DNA from 4 places in the Pradoshia sp. TA40_28 genome. Region 1 is predicted to be linked to each of the others. Evidence: riboswitches for the same ligand, from Rfam matches in the RefSeq annotation. Region 1 holds a riboswitch; each other region holds the start of a gene.
What was found. A riboswitch is a leader RNA that binds a small molecule or an ion and turns the genes downstream of it on or off. The one in region 1 is predicted to bind cobalamin.
Positions count from the first base shown of each region.

Region 2: another riboswitch for cobalamin. It lies ahead of AC58NB_RS16930 (ABC transporter substrate-binding protein); the one in region 1 lies ahead of AC58NB_RS08720 (ribonucleoside-diphosphate reductase subunit alpha).
Region 3: another riboswitch for cobalamin. It lies ahead of AC58NB_RS05965 (FecCD family ABC transporter permease); the one in region 1 lies ahead of AC58NB_RS08720 (ribonucleoside-diphosphate reductase subunit alpha).
Region 4: another riboswitch for cobalamin. It lies ahead of AC58NB_RS02385 (ABC transporter substrate-binding protein); the one in region 1 lies ahead of AC58NB_RS08720 (ribonucleoside-diphosphate reductase subunit alpha).

Region 1 is NZ_JCATZO010000005.1:190,392-195,625, forward strand. It holds gene AC58NB_RS08715 (ribonucleotide-diphosphate reductase subunit beta) at 1-240, opposite strand, end outside; gene AC58NB_RS08720 (ribonucleoside-diphosphate reductase subunit alpha) at 259-2,535, opposite strand; cobalamin riboswitch at 2,859-3,039, opposite strand; gene AC58NB_RS08725 (AAA domain-containing protein) at 3,125-5,234, opposite strand, start outside.
Region 2 is NZ_JCATZO010000020.1:10,809-16,042, forward strand. It holds gene AC58NB_RS16910 (siderophore ABC transporter substrate-binding protein) at 1-620, shown strand, start outside; gene AC58NB_RS16915 (antibiotic biosynthesis monooxygenase family protein) at 682-1,014, shown strand; gene AC58NB_RS16920 (polysaccharide deacetylase family protein) at 1,619-2,308, opposite strand; gene AC58NB_RS16925 (DUF6509 family protein) at 2,460-2,762, shown strand; cobalamin riboswitch at 2,798-2,993, shown strand; gene AC58NB_RS16930 (ABC transporter substrate-binding protein) at 3,154-4,074, shown strand; gene AC58NB_RS16935 (hypothetical protein) at 4,500-4,658, shown strand; gene AC58NB_RS16940 (enoyl-CoA hydratase/isomerase family protein) at 4,658-5,234, shown strand, end outside.
Region 3 is NZ_JCATZO010000003.1:389,309-394,542, forward strand. It holds gene mnmL (tRNA modification radical SAM protein MnmL/YtqA) at 1-506, shown strand, start outside; gene mnmM (tRNA 5-(aminomethyl)-2-thiouridylate-methyltransferase MnmM) at 496-1,062, shown strand; gene AC58NB_RS05960 (ABC transporter ATP-binding protein) at 1,103-1,894, opposite strand; gene AC58NB_RS05965 (FecCD family ABC transporter permease) at 1,888-2,940, opposite strand; cobalamin riboswitch at 3,118-3,261, opposite strand; gene AC58NB_RS05970 (LLM class flavin-dependent oxidoreductase) at 3,302-4,306, opposite strand; gene tbcS (tetraprenyl-beta-curcumene synthase) at 4,353-5,234, opposite strand, start outside.
Region 4 is NZ_JCATZO010000002.1:65,942-71,175, forward strand. It holds gene AC58NB_RS02365 (cobalamin adenosyltransferase family protein) at 1-136, opposite strand, end outside; gene AC58NB_RS02370 (hypothetical protein) at 150-314, opposite strand; gene AC58NB_RS02375 (ABC transporter ATP-binding protein) at 334-1,125, opposite strand; gene AC58NB_RS02380 (FecCD family ABC transporter permease) at 1,127-2,158, opposite strand; gene AC58NB_RS02385 (ABC transporter substrate-binding protein) at 2,158-3,141, opposite strand; cobalamin riboswitch at 3,332-3,510, opposite strand; gene AC58NB_RS02390 (amidase) at 3,736-5,229, opposite strand.

The DNA.
Region 1 (5,234 bases):
AAAAGATTCCTGTTCAATCTCTGATAGATTGGGGAACTGTTTCGCGTCATTCAACATATTAATTTCAAAAGGTGTCCAGAAATTAGAGAGCATCACTTTATATTTTGGATAAGCCCATGGATAACGCACATCGTCCCAATTTAAAATATTCGAATTTTTTCCATTAATAATCCCCGTTGAGCTATTCGGTGCATCCCGGTCAACTAATTTTCTTTTTTCTACGATTGTTTTTGTGTCCATTTTATAATCTCCTCATCATTATTGGCAGCTTTCGCATTCTTCTATAACAGCACTTGATGTAGAACGTACATAATAAGTTGTTTTTAAACCAGTCTCCCATGCAAGCAGATGCAAATCTAATAAATCACGTGCTTTAATATCATTGCGGACATACAGATTAAACGAAATCCCCTGATCAATATGCTTTTGACGACGCGCATTTTGGAGGATGCTCCATTTTTGATCAATTAAATAAACGGATTTATAATACCACATCGTCTCCAGATTCAAATCAGGTGCAGTCACTGGAATTCGATAGTTCTTTTTCTCTTCGGAATACTCCCTTCTGAAAATTGGGTCAATTCCAGATGTAGAACCAGCAATGATGGCAGTTGATGAATTTGGAGCCACAGCCATAAGGTAGCCATTTCGAATCCCATATGTATGGACATCAGTTTTCAACTCATTCCACACTTCAGAATGATAGCCTCTTTGGTCAAAATACGCTCCGCTTTCCCAATCAGACCCGCCAAAATATGGATAGGCGCCTTTCTCTTTAGCTAAATCTACACTTGATTTGATGGTTAAATAAGCAATTTTTCCGTATAAACGGTCACAGTATTCAACTGCTTTCTCCGATTCCCAAGCAATGCCCTCTAATGCCAGCAAATGATGCCAGCCAAATGTACCAAGTCCGATCGCACGATAATTTTTATTCGTTATATTCGCCTGAATGACTGGTATATTATTTAAATCGATGACATTATCAAGCATTCTAACCTGTACCGTTATTAATCGTTCAAGCACATCTTCCCTTACAGCTTTGGCCAGAGAGATGGAGGATAGATTACAGACAACAAAATCTCCGGGTGTTTTTTCGATAATAATTTTCCCATCCTCCGTTCTTTGTTCAATCACCGTTGTTGGACTTTGATTTTGCGTAATTTCTGTGCATAAATTACTGCAATAAATCATTCCCTTATGACGATTGGCATTTAAGCGATTGACCGTATCCCTATAAAACATATAGGGCGTTCCCGTTTCAAGCTGAGAAATCATGATTGCCTTAAACACTTCTATTGCCGGTATTTCCTTTTTCGAAAGCTCCGGATGGTTAACACACTCTTCATATTTTTGTCTAAATTGCCCATTTTCTTTTTCTTCATCAAAATAGTCTTCAAGAGAATAGCCCATGACCTTCCTGACTTCATGCGGATCAAATAAATACCATGTGCCGCGTTCCTTAACACGCTCCATAAATAAATCTGGAATGCATACACCGGTAAATAAATCATGAGTACGGAAACGTTCATCGCCATTATTCAGACGGGCTTCAAGAAAGGTGAAAATATCTTTATGCCAAACATCCAGGTAAACAGCGATAGCGCCCTGCCTTTGGCCCAATTGGTCCACACTGACAGCAGTATTGTTTAATTGCTTCATCCATGGAATAATCCCTGAGGAAACACCCTTGAAGCCTTTAATATCACTGCCCCTGGCCCTTATCTTTCCTAAATAAACACCTATTCCGCCACCATTTTTTGATAGATTGGCAATATCCGTGTTCGAATCATAAATTCCCTGCAAACTATCATCGACCGTATCAATAAAACAACTGGATAACTGGCCATAGCTTTTCCCGGCATTAGCAAGCGTAGGAGTCGCCACCGTCATATAAAGATTGGATAATGCCCAATAGGATTCTTTTATTAATTCAAGCCTTTTGTTTTCTGGTTCATTCATCATCAACGTCATAGCAATAATCATAAACCGCTCTTGAGGAAGTTCATATAGTCTGCCATTATGCGATTTAGCTAAATAGCGATCTGCCAATGTACGAATGCCAATATACGTAAATAATTGATCTTTTGACGGTTCGATAAGTGCCGAGAGACTGTTAATCTCTTCTTCTGTATACACATCCAATAAGGCAGGATGATAGATACCCATTTCAGTCAATGTTAGAACAAGCTGATAGAGCTTTCCGTATTTATTTTTCAGCTCATAGCCCCTGTTTTGGGAAGCTAATTCATATAAACGATCTAAATAAATAGCCGCTGCTACATATGTCCAATCCGGTTCATCGGCAGATATGCGCTCTACGGCACTGAGTACGAATAAATTCACCAATTCTTCCTTGTTATAGTCAAATTTATATTCCAGTGCCGTCATAATTTTTTCGATATATTCTTCTGCTGAATATAAGGAAGGATAGGGTTTTACACATTTTTTTATATATGTTTCAATGCTCTCCAAATTGCTGATTTCTATCTTGCTATATTGACTATGATCTTGTGTATCGTATGATAGTACCATCATTTTTCCCCCTTATTTTTCACTGCCATTTCTCTAATGCATACTCTTGTAATGATAGGATTCTTTGGTTTGAGCTCCTCCTGAATGGTAAAGCTTGACCCAATTTAAATTTTTGAGCTACCAAACCATCGCATAAAGACCATACCTTCTGATACGACATATTTTGTTGAATCAGGATTTCTCAGAACCACCGAATAGTTTTGATTTTCTCCACGCAAAAAATCCCATTGCCTTTAATCAGCAATGGGAATAGAAATAATAACAAAATTGAAATGTGCCAAAATTGCCATGTTCTCTGTTCCACCTTCATTGCTCCCGATAAAGGTAAACTAGTGAAAAAGGCAGGTCTCCTGACTCATGCGTCATTTTACTCTAAGTCCTTCCCATAGATTGATCTACAGTGGTTTACTTATTTCATCAGCATTTACAGTTGCGGGTACAGTTCCGGATTTTCACCGGATTCCCTATTAAGTCGTATTCGACACCTTTAACACGTTAAACTCAATATATAGTATTTAAAAATTTCAATAATATCAACATATAGAATTATAAATCTAATAACTGAAAATAGCAATCAATATCCTGCCAATTATTTTGGCAGTTGCTGCAAAAAATGATTAACAAATGCTTCAGATTCCAACCGAATCCCAATGTACGGCGGTTGAACGCGCCTATTCGCTTCAAGCGGAATTCCAAGCCAGAATACTTTTTGATCCATAATGACGAAGCTGAAACTTGGACCGTTCTGAAGATGGATATCAGGATCTAAATAGGTATGGGAATCAGGAGAGTATATCATTAACTTTGCCCTTGAATTCCTTGTTTTTACTCGTTGAACAAACTCTTGTGATAGAACACTCGAATTTGGCAAGGAGAGAATAATCGATGAATGGGCTTGTTTTATATCTTGATAAAATCCCTCTAAATTTCGTGCATAAATCCATTGTAATTTCGGATGGTGATTCGTAATCCACTTGCCTATTTGGTCCATATTGATCATTTGGTTTCGTTTCATCTGATATTGCACAAGTTGATGAAGGGTCTTGGAATGAGAAACTTTTGATTCAATAAACTCCACATCGCTAACATGAATCAGCTTTCCTTTGGTCCTTGTGATTGCAACATTAAGAAGTCGTTCACTTTCCCTTCCAGTCAATAACATACCAGCCCGATTTTGAGGATAACTATCCACACTGTCAAATACCATTAGTTCCCGTTCACTTCCCTGGAAACGATGGACTGTAGCAGCCAAAATATCATGCAGACCATTCTCATCTTGATATAAGTCTTTAATTAACGTCTCCATCAACTGCGCCTGGGCTCGGTATGGAGTTGCATAACCAATTGATTTGGTACCACTGCTATAAGCTTCATGTATAATCTGAAAGGATAATAACAGATTCATCAAATTCATTCTAGAACCCGAGGAAGTACCTGTGAAGCAATGCTCTCCGGTAAAGCTAGTATTTAATAATACCGACGCACGGTCTGGGAAGGGCGACCTTGAGACGATTTCTTTTTTATTTACATGAACACTTGGATGATCTCCGACTAATGAGTTATAAACATATTGATTCGTGAAAGCAGATATATCCGGATGCATTCTCCGCTGTTCTTTTAAAAGAAACAGATGCGTATGAAGTTTCCCACCACGCGCGATATCGGCGACCCCGGCACGGTGAAAAATATCTTCTTTCAACCATCGATCTACCAGTTCGCCACGCGAAACGGCGATAGGAGGCAATTGCTTAAAGTCTCCACAAATAATACACCGCTTGGCAAGAGAGCCGGCAAAAGCAATTTGTGGGATAAAGGCCATACTAGCTTCGTCAATCAAAACAAGATCATACTCTTGTTCATATATACTTGAATCCATCGCAGCTTTAGCCAAGGTCGTGCCTATTATATACGCATTTTTTAAGAGGTGGACTTCTTTTTGCCGTATTTTCTCCAGGATTCTACCCAGCTTTTTTTCCAGATCAAGCAGTTGCTCTGAGTCACGCACGCTGAATGACATAGATAGATCCTTTTTGAGCAATCTCTTTTCTTCCGCAATGGAGTCTCTTTCCTTTACTAATTGCCCATCATGGCTTTCCAATAACTTACCCGGCAAAATATCCCCATGCATCAGCAGACCTTCACCAGTTTGAGAGCCATACCGTAATATATCCCCTTCTTGAAAACGATCTGCTCGTTTAACAAATCCCGTAATCTCAGCCAGCAGAACATCGACTGCCTGATTACTATGGGAAAGGACTAATATCCGTTTATTTTTAAAATACTTATTGGCAGCTGTTCGAGCCAAAGTGTATGTTTTTCCTGTACCGGGGGGACCCCAAACAAAGGTGACCGGGTTATATTTGGAACGGGCGTATAGCTCACGTACCGAGCTTTTACTTGTTTTGTCTGTTCGTTTATCAGGCATGGAAGGTTCCATAATACGTTTTACCCGGCTTCTTTTTCGTTTGCTTTTCCTTATATCATCGAGTCTTTCGATTAACTGATCTAAGAGTTCCCACGGATCATGATAAATCGTTGCCTCCTCAATCAATTCCCCTATCGACTGATCCAGAGATAGCAGTAAACTATTGCCCTCAGAGGACAAGATTCTGGCATCATAGCGGCTCCCGCCCCATTCCAGTTTAGCAATCGTCCCCACAGGGATTCTCAATGCACTGGAAGATTCAAAATAGTACGTA
Region 2 (5,234 bases), on a different contig from region 1:
TAGCAGCTGCTGAGCCGGATGTTATTTTCATCTCTGGCCGTCAAACACCATTCTATGAAGAATTGAAAGAAATTACACCGAATGTAATCTTCATTGGTTCTGATAACGAGAATTACATAGAAGCTGTAAATGAAACAGTCGATTTAGCAGCTAAAATTTTCGATAAAGAAGAAAAAGGTAAAGAGTTAAAGGCGTCATTACAAGAGAAAGTAGATGCAGTAAAAGAAAAAGCAGCTGGGTATGAAAATGCATTAGTAGCTATGTATAATGACAAGAAAATCTCTGGTTTTGACAATGGAGAAGATTCCCGTTTTGCTTATGTTTACAATGACTTTGGCTTCAAGCCAGCAACAACTGATATTGAAGCATCTTCCCACGGTTCTGACTTTTCTTATGAGTCAATTCTATCTGTAGATCCAGAAGTATTATTAATCATTGACCGTACAGCTTCTGATGTGGAAACAATTAAGAAAGATATTGAAAATGATATTATCAAGAAAACTCGTGCTTACAAAGAAGGAAAGATTGTCTACTTAGACGGTGTTAACTGGTACTTCTCAAGCAATGGTGTAACTACTGAAGCTGAAAAACTAGATGAAATTCTAAATGAGTTAAAATAATATTCATAACAAGGAGCATGTCTCAAGCGGGGCATGCTTTTTCATAAAAGGGGCGATAAGGATGTTCGTTCAACTTCGTAAATGGACAGTAACAGAAGGTAATTCAGATAAGGTATTAGAACGTTTTAAAAAGAAGCCAGACCAAGGACCATCCTTGTTAGAGCAACGTGAAGGCTTTATCAGCCGTGAGTTGTTAGTGAAGAAAACAACACGTGGGGAAGAGGAAGTTGTCATGATCATCCGCTGGGAATCAGAGGAAGCGTGGAAAGCATGGGAGAAGAGTCCTGAGCACATTGCAGGCCATAAAGCGAAAATTAAGGAGCATGGCGGCAAGCCTCCAAAGCCGGAGTACGTGATCAATATGGAACATGGAAATTATCTTGTAGTTGAATAATGAAACAAACGCCCTTTATTAAAAAGCGTTTCAGACTGTAGACAAACCCCTTATTTTTTAGGGACCTTGTTTACAGTCTTTTTTTTCGCTATTCTTTCCTATTCGGTTAACACTATTTTCTACAGAATGGGCTCGCTTTCCGCGGGCAAGCATCAAGCCTCCTCGCGCTCTGCGCTGCGGGGTCTAGGGTACGCTTGTTCTTCCCGCAGGAGTCTCTCCCATTCTGCAGAAAATAGGATACTGCTTCATATATGGGTTTCCACGGTATAAGACAGAAATTCTCAGTGTTTTTTATAATTGGACTTGGGAAGGTCCAAAATTCGTGAATAAGGTAAAAAATAAGGAATTCAGAAATTGGTCCCTTAAGGGCCATTCTGAATTCCTTTTGTCTACAATTTGAAACGGGGCTGGGACATAAGTGATATTCCCCCTAATAGTTCGTGTTTTATTTGTTTCAATAGATTTTGGTCATTCTACATACCATTATTAAATTAGATTATGTCCCCGCCCCGTTTTTATAAATATAAATGAGTTCCCGCACAACAACCTCTGACGGAAAATCCGCTGCTATATATTTTCAAAGCGAGCCAGATTACACATATATCTAAAATTCCAAAGGTGGAGTTGTCTCGTCCATAATTTTAAAAGTGTAACCTTTATGTTTTAGACGACGAATGATTTCCGGTAGTCCATCGACAATTGTTGTATTGCTATTAAAATCGTGCAGGAGGATATAAAGATTTTCCTTTTCATCTACTCCTCTCATAATTAAGTTAAGTAATTTTTTTTCTGGAATCGGAGGATTCAATCCATCATTGGCATCACAATTCCAATCATAATATTTATATCCCCTCTCTGTTACCTCAGTTTTTAATTGCTTCATTAAATTAGTACCAGCATATTGTTTAGCAACATAATTATTGGAGCCACCAGGAAAGCGTAAAATTTTTGGGCTTTCGCCTACTTCTTCTTTTAAGAATGTTTCCAGTTTATTAATATCTTTAAAAAATGAATCCTTAGATCGATAAATTTCAGAATAATTATGGGAATAGGAATGTAACCCAAGGGCATGACCATTTTTAACAATTTCTTTATACAAATACATATGTCCGGGACTTGCCGTTCCGGTTACAAAAAAGGTTGCTTTGACATCCTGAGTTTTAAGAATATCAAGAATATCCTGTGTGCAGTTTGAGGGTCCATCATCGAAACTGAGGTAGGCTGTTTTTGCAAATGATTCTATTGGAATGAAAAGTTGGATAATAAGCAAAGTGATAACAGGTAAAATACGCATAATAAACTCCTCTGTTAGAAATGGTTTACTATAGTTTTCGATTAACAATTAAAATATATTCTTAAAACAAGTTGAATAATGGGGTAAAATGTTTAATATCGAAAAGGAACATGTATAATAATACATAGGCAATTCAGAAAGGTTGATAAACATGATTGAGATACAAAGTTACACAGTGGAAAAACTGGAAGACCCATTTGGAATTCTCCCCGGAGATAGATATGAATATTTACTGGAAGTGGCTGTTCCTGAGGATGATGAGCTCTATACCGAAAAAGGGTTACTTTTACGTGTTATATATGTAATGGATGAAAATAAGGATTCAATTACAAAGTATGAGTTTATAGAAAATGAAACACAAAGTGTTCTGGATTTTGAGCTTGAGGATGATGAGTTATCCATGGTATTGCAATTTTGCAAAGAACACACTGATCTTGAATACGAAGAAGATTAAGATAATCTTACATAACAGATCATAAAAGAAATTTGAATATAAAGAATTGAAAGAGTGCCTTATTTATAAGGATAATAGGGAAACCGGTGTCATTCCGGTGCAGCCCCCGCTACTGTGTGCGTGGATGAAATGATTTGGTAAACCACTGGCTCGCCATTTTGAGCATAGGAAGGTAAATCAAAGTAAATTGATGCGTTAAGCCAGGAGACCTGCTTTTTCATTTTATGTACTATTTTTCGGAGGGAAGAGTAGGGTAGCCTGAGCCTGTTGTTTAGTATAGGACGCCGCCTTAGCTTTTCCTTGAGCTAAGGCTTTTTTTATTATTTAAGAATATGGGGGAATAACAGTGTTGAAAAAGAAAAACAATTTATTTTTAGTGGTTTTAACCTTTATGTTATCCATTTTTATGTATGGATGTTCATCATCTAATGATGACTCGACTCAGAAAAAAGAGGGTCCTGAATCCACATCATCTTCCTTTCCGATTGAGGTGAAAGATGGTTCAGGAGAAAAAATTAAAATTGAGGAAAAACCTGAAGCTATTGTTTCTTTATTGCCAAGCAATACTGAAACTGCCTATGCACTTGGTCTTGGTGAGAAAATCGTTGGGGTATCTGATTATTGTAATTATCCAACTGAGGCAGCTAACAAACCAAAAGTCGGCGGCTTAGAGATTAATGTTGAAAAAGTATTGGAATTAAATCCTGATCTTGTTTTACTTTCGGCAAGCCATTTTACTAACGCCAAGGATACAATCAAGCAATTTCAAACAGCTGATATTGATGTAGTTATAGTTCCTGATGCCAATTCATTTGAAGAAGCATATGGAACAATTGAGTTAATTGCAAAGGCTACCGGAACATCCGAAAAGGGTGAAGAAATGATTAATGATATGAAAAAAGAAGTGGCAACCATTAAAGAGAAAGCCAGCAAAATAAAAGATAAAAAGAAAGTATGGATTGAGGTATCTTCCTCCCCAGATTTATATACGGCAGGCAGCGGAACCTTTATGGGAGATATGCTAGAAATCATTCACGCGGAAAATATCGCCGCCGATCAAAATGGATGGGTTACGATGAGTGAAGAACAAGTCATTGAGCGCAATCCTGATGTCATTATTACTACATACGGCTATTATATTGAAAATCCTGAAGAACAGATATATGGAAGAAAGGCTTGGTCTGAGGTAAAAGCTGTTAAAAATAAGCAAATTTACGATGTCAATAACGATACGGTGTCACGCCCGGGACCGCGTTTAACAGAAGGATTGCAATTGTTAGCTGAAAAAATCTATCCTGAAACTTTTAAATAACCATTCCACTTGAGAGCTTCCCTACATGAAGGGAAGCTCTTTTTTTTTCGAATTAAATAATTTGAATATTCCGATAATATTGTTGAAATTTTCCTTTTATGTAGATATGATAATACCAATACGTATTCACACTCACATGTGGGATTAGAATGATAGGCTCGTAGTTTATGCTAATCAGCATAAGCTGTAAATTAGAAAAGTAAACAAAGATAGATCATTGACGGGAAATAAATCCGCTGAAAAATGCCAGACAGATAGAATACCTTCTAATAGTTCGCACAGATACCAATGATTTAATCAGTGTTGCTTTGGTTAGAAAAAGAAATAATCACTCATGGCAAGTGCTCAATGGGGTTTATCGCTTAGGCTTATTGAGTGCTGGTTTTACGCGTATCCAGCTCAATGTATGGAAAAGGTGAATCCATATGGCGGTGCAATTGCTCTATGACATCCGCTTTAGGGCTCGTATTATCGTTACTCTTTTAAATGAGTTGGTACGGACAAACGGGCTTTATGGTCTGGCCACCATGTGTATTGGTTTTAGTCAGGCAATTGCCATAATAATAGAAAGGGAGGCAGGATAATGGGACAAAATTGTTTATTGGAAGTAAATGAAAAGGTAGCTTTCATTACGATTAATCGACCTCCCCTTAATACATTGAATAGGGATACATTATATGAAATTGGGACTTATTTAGATGATATAGAAACTAACAATGATATTAGGGCAATTATCTTAACCGGAGCAGGAGATAAATCTTTCTCAGCTGGAGCCGATGTGAATGAATTTGCTGATTTGGCGGAGCCGGAAAAAGCAAGGGCAACGATTCAAGGTATGCATGACTTATTTAATCGAATAGAGTCATTTCCAAAACCCATCATCGCCAGTATAAACGGTCATGCCTTAGGCGGAGGAAATGAATTGCAAATGGCCTGCCACTTGGTTATAGCTGCGAATACAGCAGAGTTTGCTCTACCTGAAATTAAACTTGGAATTATGCCTGGTTATGGAGGAACGCAACGGTTGCCAAGATTGATTGGCCGCAGGCGGGCACTTGAATTAATGTTAAGCGGTGAAAAAATTTCAGCGATTAAAGCATTTGAATATGGTTTAATTAATAAAGTTGTACCTGTTAATATGCTGAAATTTGAATCCTTAG
Region 3 (5,234 bases), on a different contig from region 1:
GCTTGCAGACTGTTCATGAAAAAACGGCAAATATCATTAATCGTGCACATGATTATCCAACTTATGTGGAGGGAGTAAACAAGCTCCGTAAACATGGAATACGCGTATGCAGCCACATTATTAATGGGTTGCCGCTTGAAACTCCTGAAATGATGATGGAAACTGCTAAAGAAGTTGCTAAACTCGATGTTCAGGGGATTAAAATTCACTTATTGCATCTGTTAAAAGGCACTCCAATGGTGAAACAGTACGAAAAAGGAATGCTAGAGTTTTTATCACTTGATGATTATGTCAACCTTGTCTGTGATCAGTTGGAAATCCTTCCTCCTGAGATGGTTATTCATCGTATTACGGGCGATGGCCCGATTGATTTAATGGTTGGACCGATGTGGAGTGTTAATAAATGGGAAGTGTTGAATGCGATTGATGCTGAATTGAAGCACCGTAATAGCTATCAAGGAAAACTCTATATCCCTAATAAGGCTGCTGTGACATATGAAGCTTGATCGCATTCTCCCATTCGCAAGAATCCTACTAGAGAAATCTGTAAAGCCAGGTGATATTGCCATTGATTGTACAATGGGCAATGGGCATGATACCGTGTTTTTAGCAAATTTAACCGGTCCGGATGGACATGTATACAGTTTTGACATTCAGCAAACTGCTATAACTAAAACACAGGAGAGACTCATCTCAACCGGGCTTCAGGAACAGGTAACATTGATTCATGCTGGGCATGAGCGTTTGCAGGAATTTGTCCAACCCGATCGACCAGTGACAGGTGCTATCTTTAATTTAGGGTATTTGCCAGGCGGTGACAAAGAAATTATCACGATGGCTCCGACTACCATTCAAGCCGTCACTCAATTGCTCGAAATGATGGAACCAGAAGGTATTATTGTTCTCGTGATTTATCATGGGCATCCAGGCGGAGATCTCGAACGTGACGAAGTGATTAAATTCGTTACAGAGCTTCCACAGGATATGGCTCATGTACTGCAATACCGATTTATGAATCAAAAAAACAACCCACCATTTATTATCGCCATTGAGAAACGTTAAAAAAGTGTGAGTACTTATACTCACACTTTTTTCATAGAGTTCATTTATAAATCTCAGGGGTAAAAAAGATTTGCGGTTTTCCGGCGATTGGATGAGGGCGGCTCACCAGTTCCACTTCATATACAGATGAGAGTAACTCTTCATCGAGGAGTAACTCAATACTGCCATCCGCCACTTTTCTTCCATTTTTAAGCAAAGCACATCTGTCTGCATATAAAGCCGCCATATTTAAATCATGCAGAATGGCAACAACCGTTAACTCTTCCTCAATCTGAAGTCTCTTCAGTAAATTCAATAAATCAATTGTATGCTTAACATCCAAATGATTTGTAGGTTCATCGAGAAACAGGAGCTTTGGCTGTTGGGCCAGCGCTTTTGCTAAAAGGACCCGTTGTTTCTCTCCACCACTTAACGCTGAAAAATAGGTATGCTTAAATTTCAGTGTATCTGTTTGGGCCAGACACTTATCTACAATAGCGTAATCCTCAGTTTGATAATGATTAAAAAATCCTTTTCCCTGATAAGGATATCTTCCGAGTAAAACAATTTCTTCCACTGTAAAATCCAAACTCACTACATGTTCCTGGCTTAGCACAGCCGCTATTTTTGCTAATTCTCCGGCTTTATAGGAGGATGTTTGTCTACCTTGGATCGTTGTGGTTCCCGCTTTATATTCCATTTTCCCCAATATACTTTTAATCAGCGTTGTCTTTCCGCTTCCATTTGGTCCAAGAAGTGCAAAAAACTCTCCTTTTTCTACCTTTAATGAAAAATCCTGGAGCACCCGTTTATTTTTATGATAGCCTGCACTGAGGTTCTCTACATTTAACATGTCAAATTCCTTCTTTTTATCCGTTCTTTAATTAGTAAAATCGTAAATATCGGTGCACCAATTAAAGCCGTAATTACACCAATAGGCAATTCCTGTGGATTGATGATGACTCGAGCAATCATGTCAGCCAATATCAGATATCCTCCCCCGATGATCATCGATAAAGGAAGTAAATGCCTGTGGTCAGCACCCGATATAAGGCGAACTAGATGTGGAATGACCAATCCGACAAAGCCGATTGCTCCTGATACGGCAACTGCCGCACCTGTTAATAGGCCGGCACCTATAATGATCATGATTTTCTTGCGTTTCACGTTAATCCCATTGTATTGAGCAGATTGATCTCCAAGTGCCAATCCATTTAGTTCCCGGTAATGATACAGAATAATAGATGCCCCTATTACGAAGAAAGGAATTAGTATACTGAAGTGCCCCCAGTTTTTCATGGCCATGCTGCCCATAAGCCAGTTCAATACTTCTCTCATCTGATCTCCTGATGATAGGGCAATGATTAGAGAAACCAGCGCTCCAATAAATGAATTCATAATAATACCCGCTAGAATAATGGTTTCATTTGCATAGGTTACACTAGCTGCCCTTGTAATACCAAACACGACCAGCAAGGTTATAAAACTGAACACTATTGCAACAAGCGGCAAAGTGAAGTGACCAAAAAGAGCTATTTCTATATTAAAAAATAAGACGACCACTGCACCAACTGACGCTCCGGACGAAACACCAATGGTATATGGATCAGCGAGTGGGTTTTGCAGAAGTCCCTGGAAGGCAGCCCCTGCCAGAGCCAAACCCGCTCCTACAAATAATGCAATCAATACTCGTGGTAAACGTATATTCCAAATAATCATTTCAATATTTTTGGGACCTGTATAGAAAGATTCCTGACCGGTTATATTTTTTAAGAGGATCCCAATTATATCTTTAATCGACATGTCCACGCTTCCTATAAACAGGCCGAGCAATGCAGCTAACAGCATAAATAGGATACTCACTGTATAAATACCGGTTGTTCTTTTTTTATTTTTCATTTCTAAACTTCAATTCCTCTTTACTCCAACGGCGAACCTCGGATTATTCTTACACTTGTTCGAATTATATCTAACCGTTTCAAAACACAAAAAATCCTTAGCTCTGTAGGTATTGAGCTAAGGATTCACTTTTTTCCATTGTGAATACAATAAGCCTACTTTTCCCACCGAAAAATAAGTACAGTAACTTTAAAAGCAGGTTTCCTGGCTTATACTAATCAATTCCTGATTTAGTAATTACAGTAGCGGGGGCTGCAACGGCCTTTAACCGTTTTCCCTTTCACCCTCAAGATTCGAGGCACTTTTAAAGTATATAATTTGATTTCATTTTCATTTTTAAAGATTGACTGCCACTCAACTATCATCCTATAAGCCCGGCTTCTTTGGCAATTAATTTAAATGACTTTACTTTTGCCTCATAGGAATGAGTAATCGTTACAAGCATTATCTCATTTGTGTTGAACCGTTTTCTAAGCTCTTCTATTTTTTTCATAATCGTTTTTGGGGACCCGATAATCATTTTTCTTCTATTATAATCAATTCGCGCCGTTTCAAACTGAGACAAAGCCATTTCGTGAATTTCATTCGGGTGCGGAGTTCCCTCCCGGATAATTCCCTGTGAAAGAAATAGTAAGGATAAATCTAAAGATCCAGCCAAATATTCTGCCTCTTCATCTGTATCTGCACATATCGTAAATACGGTAACCATCCCTAAAGGTCTCTGTCCAAAATCGGATGGACAAAACGTTTCATAGTAATGCTTCATATTTTCTTCTGCATATTCACTGTTAATAAACAAAGCAAAATTATATGGTAACCCTTTTTGTGCAGCAAGAGAGGCACTTGATGAACTTGATCCAAGCATCCATAATTCCGGAGGAGCTTGAATAACAGGAGTGGCTGCTAATCCATAAAGAGGATGTAACTCAGGTAAATGATCATATAAATACCAAGTTAATTCATCCACCTGAACAGGAAACCTGTGAAGATCACTTAATCTGCCTTCCTGTAATGCACGCGTTGCTCTTGGCATCCCGCCAGGAGCTCTGCCGATGCCCAGATCTATTCTTCCTGGAGCTAAACCTGACAATACTCTGAAATTCTCCGCCACTTTATAAGCACTATAATGAGGTAGCATTACTCCACCAGTGCCGACTCTTAGCTTAACGGTTTGAGCAGCAATCCATGTCGCAAGGACTTCTGGCGATGAGCCAGCCAACCCTTGGCTATCATGATGTTCACTTACCCAAAATCTTGAATAACCCAACTCCTCAGCCAATTTTGCCAGTTTGACTGTATTAGCAAGCGCCTGCTCTGAAGGTTCTCCGACAGAACGTGGTGACTGGTCTAGAATACTTAACTTTATCCCATCCGTACCATCCCCTCACGATAAAATGCTATTATACTGGTCTTTATTTCTTTTTCATCCTTTTAAATGCATGATACAGCTTACTGTTCCAATAAAAGAAATACGCTGATTTGCCAGCTAATTTCAGCAGATTTCGGGTATACTGCCTAACCGCTTTCTGGCTCTTAACCTTGGAGTCGGCTAAATAAATACCCATTAACCCTTGATTAATCATCCTATGGAACTTACTATCTGGTATTTTCATGACATCTTCATTAGCTTGTTCAACGAAATAAGATAGCCTCTCAATCATTTGCTCTTCCGTATCATAATAGAAGCAGAAGTTCAAATCATTGCCAAGACGATCTTCCTCCTGATCAATAAAATAATCCAGCATAATATGCAATCCTTGAACATATGGGAAATAAGAATCATATATATCCCTTGCCATTTGCTCTGTGAATTCTGGACGGTAAGCATAGGAAACTAAGCAAAAAATACCTAATGTAGATCCTGCACAAGCGCTAAATTCATACCATGTTAAATCTTCTGGAAGCTCGTGTTTATTCTGACTGTACCACGTTTCTAATCTATGTACCCGCTCATCCCACTTAACATGCTTATGTATTTGTAAATCGCAATAATAGGAGCAAAGTTTTTTCAAATAAGGCTCTATATACCTGTAATGCTCCAGTTTTACTAAAATAGACTGACAGGTATGTACCAAATCTATTAAATACCCTCCGTCATCCTGATCCTCTCTAAGATCATAGTAATTCTGTGTCGAGCTCTCTGGATTTAGGGCATCCTTCATAGATTGATGTAATAAAGCAAAATCGTCAGGATCAAGCGATGTACTGCGGTCACATAAATTATCAAGATAATCACTGATCGTTTGATATGCTACAATAAATCGGATTACATCCTCTTTTCCTGCACCTGCAGC
Region 4 (5,234 bases), on a different contig from region 1:
CTTGCTCTTTATCAGTCAATAATGGGAAAACTGCCCCAATGCTAGTTGTTAAACTATCAGTGCGAATCTCATAGTCAACTAAACAACTTTTTTCTCTCATGAATGGATAGCTGGAATAGCGCCAATCTTTTTTCACGCTTACTTCCCCCTTATTTCAACGTATAGGACTTCGTATGAAATGGTATTTCCTCAACACCATTCCCCTTGTTTACATAGAAAGCCATTGCGCTGGCCAGATTAGATAATAATCTATCCTTATAACTCTTCTCATGCATATATGTATAGCAAATATAACGTAAATCCTTTGTCGTCATCCTTCTCCGTCACTCCCAATCAACCATTTATATCAATCGCATAAGGGATAATCTGTCTTTTTCCGAACTGATCATCATTGTAGGTATAGGTATGCGTTTGAAAAACACGCATTAAATTTTGTACCGTAATGACTTCTTCCGGTTTACCTCTCGCAACAAGTTCCCCATTTCCCATCAGCACAAGGTGGTCGCAGTATCGAGTGGCTAAATTAATATCATGGATGGCTGCGAGAACAGTTTTTCCTTCCTTGACAAGTTCTCTGATGACTTCGGCAATCTGTACTTGATGATAAATATCCAAATCTGAAGTCGGTTCATCCAATAAGATGACTTCTGATTGCTGGGCAATCGCTTTGGCCAAAAAAACAAGCTGTCGTTCCCCTCCTGACAAGGATGTGATATAACGGTCTCTCAGATGGTATATGCCTGTTTGTTTCATCGCTTTCTCTACCTGTTGCTCATCATCTTTTTGTGAGAATTGCCATTTCTTCCGATGCGGATGTCTGCCCATCAGCACAACCTGACTGACAGTGAATTCATAATCGAGAACCGTACTTTGTGGCATATAGGTAATAGCTTTGGCTACATCCAGGGCAGTCATTTCTGAGATAGATTGATTCTTATAAAATATGGTTCCTGCATTTGGCTTTAATAAACCTGCCATTAAGCGCAGCAATGTAGATTTCCCGGTACCATTCGGACCAATTAAGCCAATAAACTGGCTTTTTTCCAATGAGATATTCATTGATTTCAAAATCATCCTTTTTCCCCGGCTAAAGCTGAGATTCTCCGCCTTCAAATTTGCTGCCATCTCAAGATTCTCCTTTCTTTTTATTCTTAAGTATTAAATAAAGGAAAAAAGGCGCACCTACAAAAGCGGTAATAATACCGATTTGAATCTCAGCAGGCCGAATGGCCAAACGAGAGACTAAATCAGCGAGTATCAAAAAGCTGGATCCTCCCAAGGCGCTTGCCAAAATCAAATTTCTGTGCGAAGGCCCAATGATCATCCGGGTCATATGAGGAACAATCAGACCGACAAAGCCAATCGCTCCTGTTAATGAGACACTCATACCAGTCACTAATGAAGCGGTAATCAAAAGCAAATTACGGGTACGCTGTACGGATATCCCCATATTTTGCGCTTGATCTTCTCCGAGGAGAAAAATATCCAAGTGATTGGCATAATATAAAAAGACGCAAAGAGCTACTAAAACAGGACCAATCAATAGTTGTACATGGCTCCAATCACGACCGTTCAGGTTTCCCATCATCCACTGGACAATTTGCTGCATCACTCCCGCATTAGAAAAAGAGAGGAGCAGGGAGGTACAAGCTGACAAGAATGAACTAATGGCAATGCCCGTTAACAGCAATGTCAGCATCGAAGTTTTACCATGATTGGTCGCAATCCTGTAGACCGCAAAAAGCGTTACGGCGGATAAAATAAAACCCATTAACGGTACAAATAGAGAATGAATAGCCGCTAAACCAAAATAGATAGCCACTACGCCGCCGAAGACTCCGCCTGAGGAAACACCAATGATGCCCGGGTCAGCCATTGGGTTGCGAAACACACTTTGCATGACAACACCCGAGATCGCCAAGCCTGCTCCAACTAATCCAGCCACGACGACACGCGCTAAGCGAATCTGTACAAGAATCGTCTCATACATCGGATTATACTCAAATTGAACGAATGGGAGCAGTGAGAACAGCACTTTCATTGTTTCTGAAAATGGAACAATCACACCACCATACATCGTCGCTAGAAGTAATGACACAATCAACGTACAAACCAGGCAGCAAAAAACAAGTGCCTGCTTAGATTGCTTACTGACCATCATTTTTTACCATATAAAACTTGGTAAATATCTTCTGCACCTTCTATGATAAAGTGAGATGCTGTTGATAAATTGGCGCTATCAATTACATACACCTCATCATTCTTAAATGCCTTAATTTTTTTTAGGGCCGGATCCTTTTTCCATTCCTCAACAAAGGTTGCTTTTGAACCGTCATACTGCCAATCACTCGTAATGATGATGTCCGGGTTTAGCTCCACTAACTTTTCTTTTGATAGATTAGGATAATCGGGATACTCTTCACCCGTTATACCTGCTTCTGTGATGGCATTAATTCCACCAGCTAAGGTAATCATTTCTCCAATAGTGGTATTTTCTGTAACAGATGAATTTTGTTGTGTCCAGTAAACCACGCGTTTTTTCTCCGCCTCGGCCTCTCCTTTCTTTTTCAGAGCAGCCATCCGCTCCTCTACATCAGCTATGATGTCAGCGGCCTTTTTCTCTTCTCCTACAATCGCCCCTACTTCCTTAAGACCTGCTAAAACGCCTGAAAAGGATGAATCATCTTTTATTTGATAGGTTGTTATATCCGCAGACTCCAATTGATTGAGTACCTCCGGGTCAACATAGGATGGGATCAACACTAAATCAGGTTCTAACGATAGGACCAATTCGGAAGTGACCGTTTCAATTTTCGTATCAATTCCTTTTGTTAAATCAGCAACATTTGAAATACCAGGGTCTGTTGATAATTTAGTAACGGCTGCAACCTGATCCTGTCCAACTAAAGGAAGCAAGTATTCATCAATCGCCAATGTTGTTGAAACAATATTTGTTGGCTTTTCTTTTATCGTAACCTCTTCCCCGCGGCCGTCTGTAAACGTTTTGGGATAAACCCCTGTTTCTTGGTTTTCTTTTAGTTTTGTCTCTTGCTTCTGATTGTCTACTGTCTCATTACCGCAAGCAACTAGTGCAGGAACGGATAAGAACAAGAGAAGCATAAAGCTTGCCATCTTTTTCATCTCACTATCTCCCTTTATAAAAAATTATTTATATTTAGCGTGTTTACGCTGAAATATTGAAACAAAAAAAGCCTGTTTTCCTAAATAAGGAAAACAGGCTTGATTGATGTACAGACTAAAAAAACCCTGTCAAAAATCACGCAAAGATACAGTATCTCTGCGTTCGCCAATCCTTTTCCCTCCGAAAAGTAAGCATACACAATCATAAGCAGGTTTCCTGACTCTGAGCTTCCTCTTACTCTCACACCTTCCCTCGTTAGAGGTGGTCACGTGATTTCATCAGCTCTTACAGTAGCGGGGGCTGCTCCAGATTCACACTGGATTCCCTTTTACCTCACCAAAGTGAGCACTTATGTTTGTTCTGAAATTTCATATAACTAAATAGTATCATGGTAAAGATCAAAACGGAAGATATTATCGAATGAAAAGGATGCTAATTCAAATTAAAAAATAAAATTTAATAGCCAGTGCAGTAAAATTTCATTTTGCAGAAATGATCAAATGACAGATTCTACCAAAAAGAAACTTTCACTGTTCTCAATTCAATCAATGAGCCTACCCGGATTCCATGATTTTACTCAAACAAGTATAAAGTTATCCTAAATAAGGATTTCCCTTTTGACCAACCCAAATGTCAGACTGCTCTAGTAATGCACCGATTCGAAGTAACCAATCCTCTTTCCCCTTAGGTGCCATTAGTTGTACCCCTAGCGGCAGTCCTTTAGCAGTTAAATGTATAGGTAAACTGATAGCCGGCTGGCCAATAATGTTCGCAAGCTGCGTGAATGGAGTATAGGTTAAACTCGGTTTAAACATCTCATAGACCAATGCTAATTGTTCAGATGAATGTAATTCATCTACTTTTAATAATTGTGAGCTCTGTTCAGGTGTATGGGTCAATTCTCCAACCCTTGGTGCTGGGTGAGCTGTTGCCGGTGTGAGATATAAATCAAATTCCTCATTGAACTTTGCCATTTTCGCAGCGGCTGTATCCCATTCAGCTATACTGCGTGTAAATTGAACGGCTGATACATTTTGTCCAGCCGTTTTGAGAACCCAAGTGACGATTTCTATATCATTTACCGTAATAGGACGACCAATAGCTTCTTCAATTGAAAGAATATCAGCTGCCATCTCCCCGCTATTCATAATATAGTAATTTTCCATTAGACGGATTCCATCTACGCCGTTCTCACGTTCTTCAACGCTAAACCCTGCCTGCTCGAGCCATTTCACTGTCTTATGTACCGCTTTTACTGCCTCTTCACTGACTTGTGTACCTACCGGAGATTTAGTAGAGAAAGCTATTTTAAACGATTTTTTCAGCGGTTTCGAAAGTTCTTCTAAATAACTTCCATTAAATAATGGTACCTGAAAGGCCGTATCCGGCTGAATGATTTGCAATGCATCCAGCATTGCTGCGCTATCACGGATGGTTTTTGTTAAGGCAAAATCACCTGCCGCTCCATGCCATTGACGCCCTACCCCCGGACCAACCGGAGTCCTGCCCCTTGTTGTTTTTAATCCAACTAAACCAGTAAAGGATGCCGGAATACGAATGGAGCCCCCTCCATCACTGGCTCCGCTGATCGGTACCATGCCTGAGGCTGTGCTGGCAGAAGCCCCACCGCTTGACCCGCCAGGTGAATAATCTAAATTCCATGGATTACGTGTAGGTCCATAAACAACAGGCTCTGTAATATTCTTTACGCCAAATTCCGGTGTACTCGTTTGTCCAATAATCACAAACCCTGCCTCACGAATTTTCCTCACATAATTAGAGTCACGTTTTGCGATCCGATTTAAAAGCAGTTTTGAACCAGCGGTAATCGGTTCATCTTTAATGGCTTGAGACAAATCCTTTAATAAAATAGGGACCCCTGCAAAAGGGCCCTGAATGGATTCTGACTTTTCTGCCTCTATTAATGCCTTTTCCATTCTTGTTCTAACAACGGCATTTAAATTAGGGTTAAGTGCATTAATTTGCTCGAATGCATCCTCTATTATTTCTTTAGAGGATAGATGTTTTTCTTTTATAAGCTTAGCCAACCCAAGACCATCATAGTTGGCATAATTTCTTAAATTCATGTAAT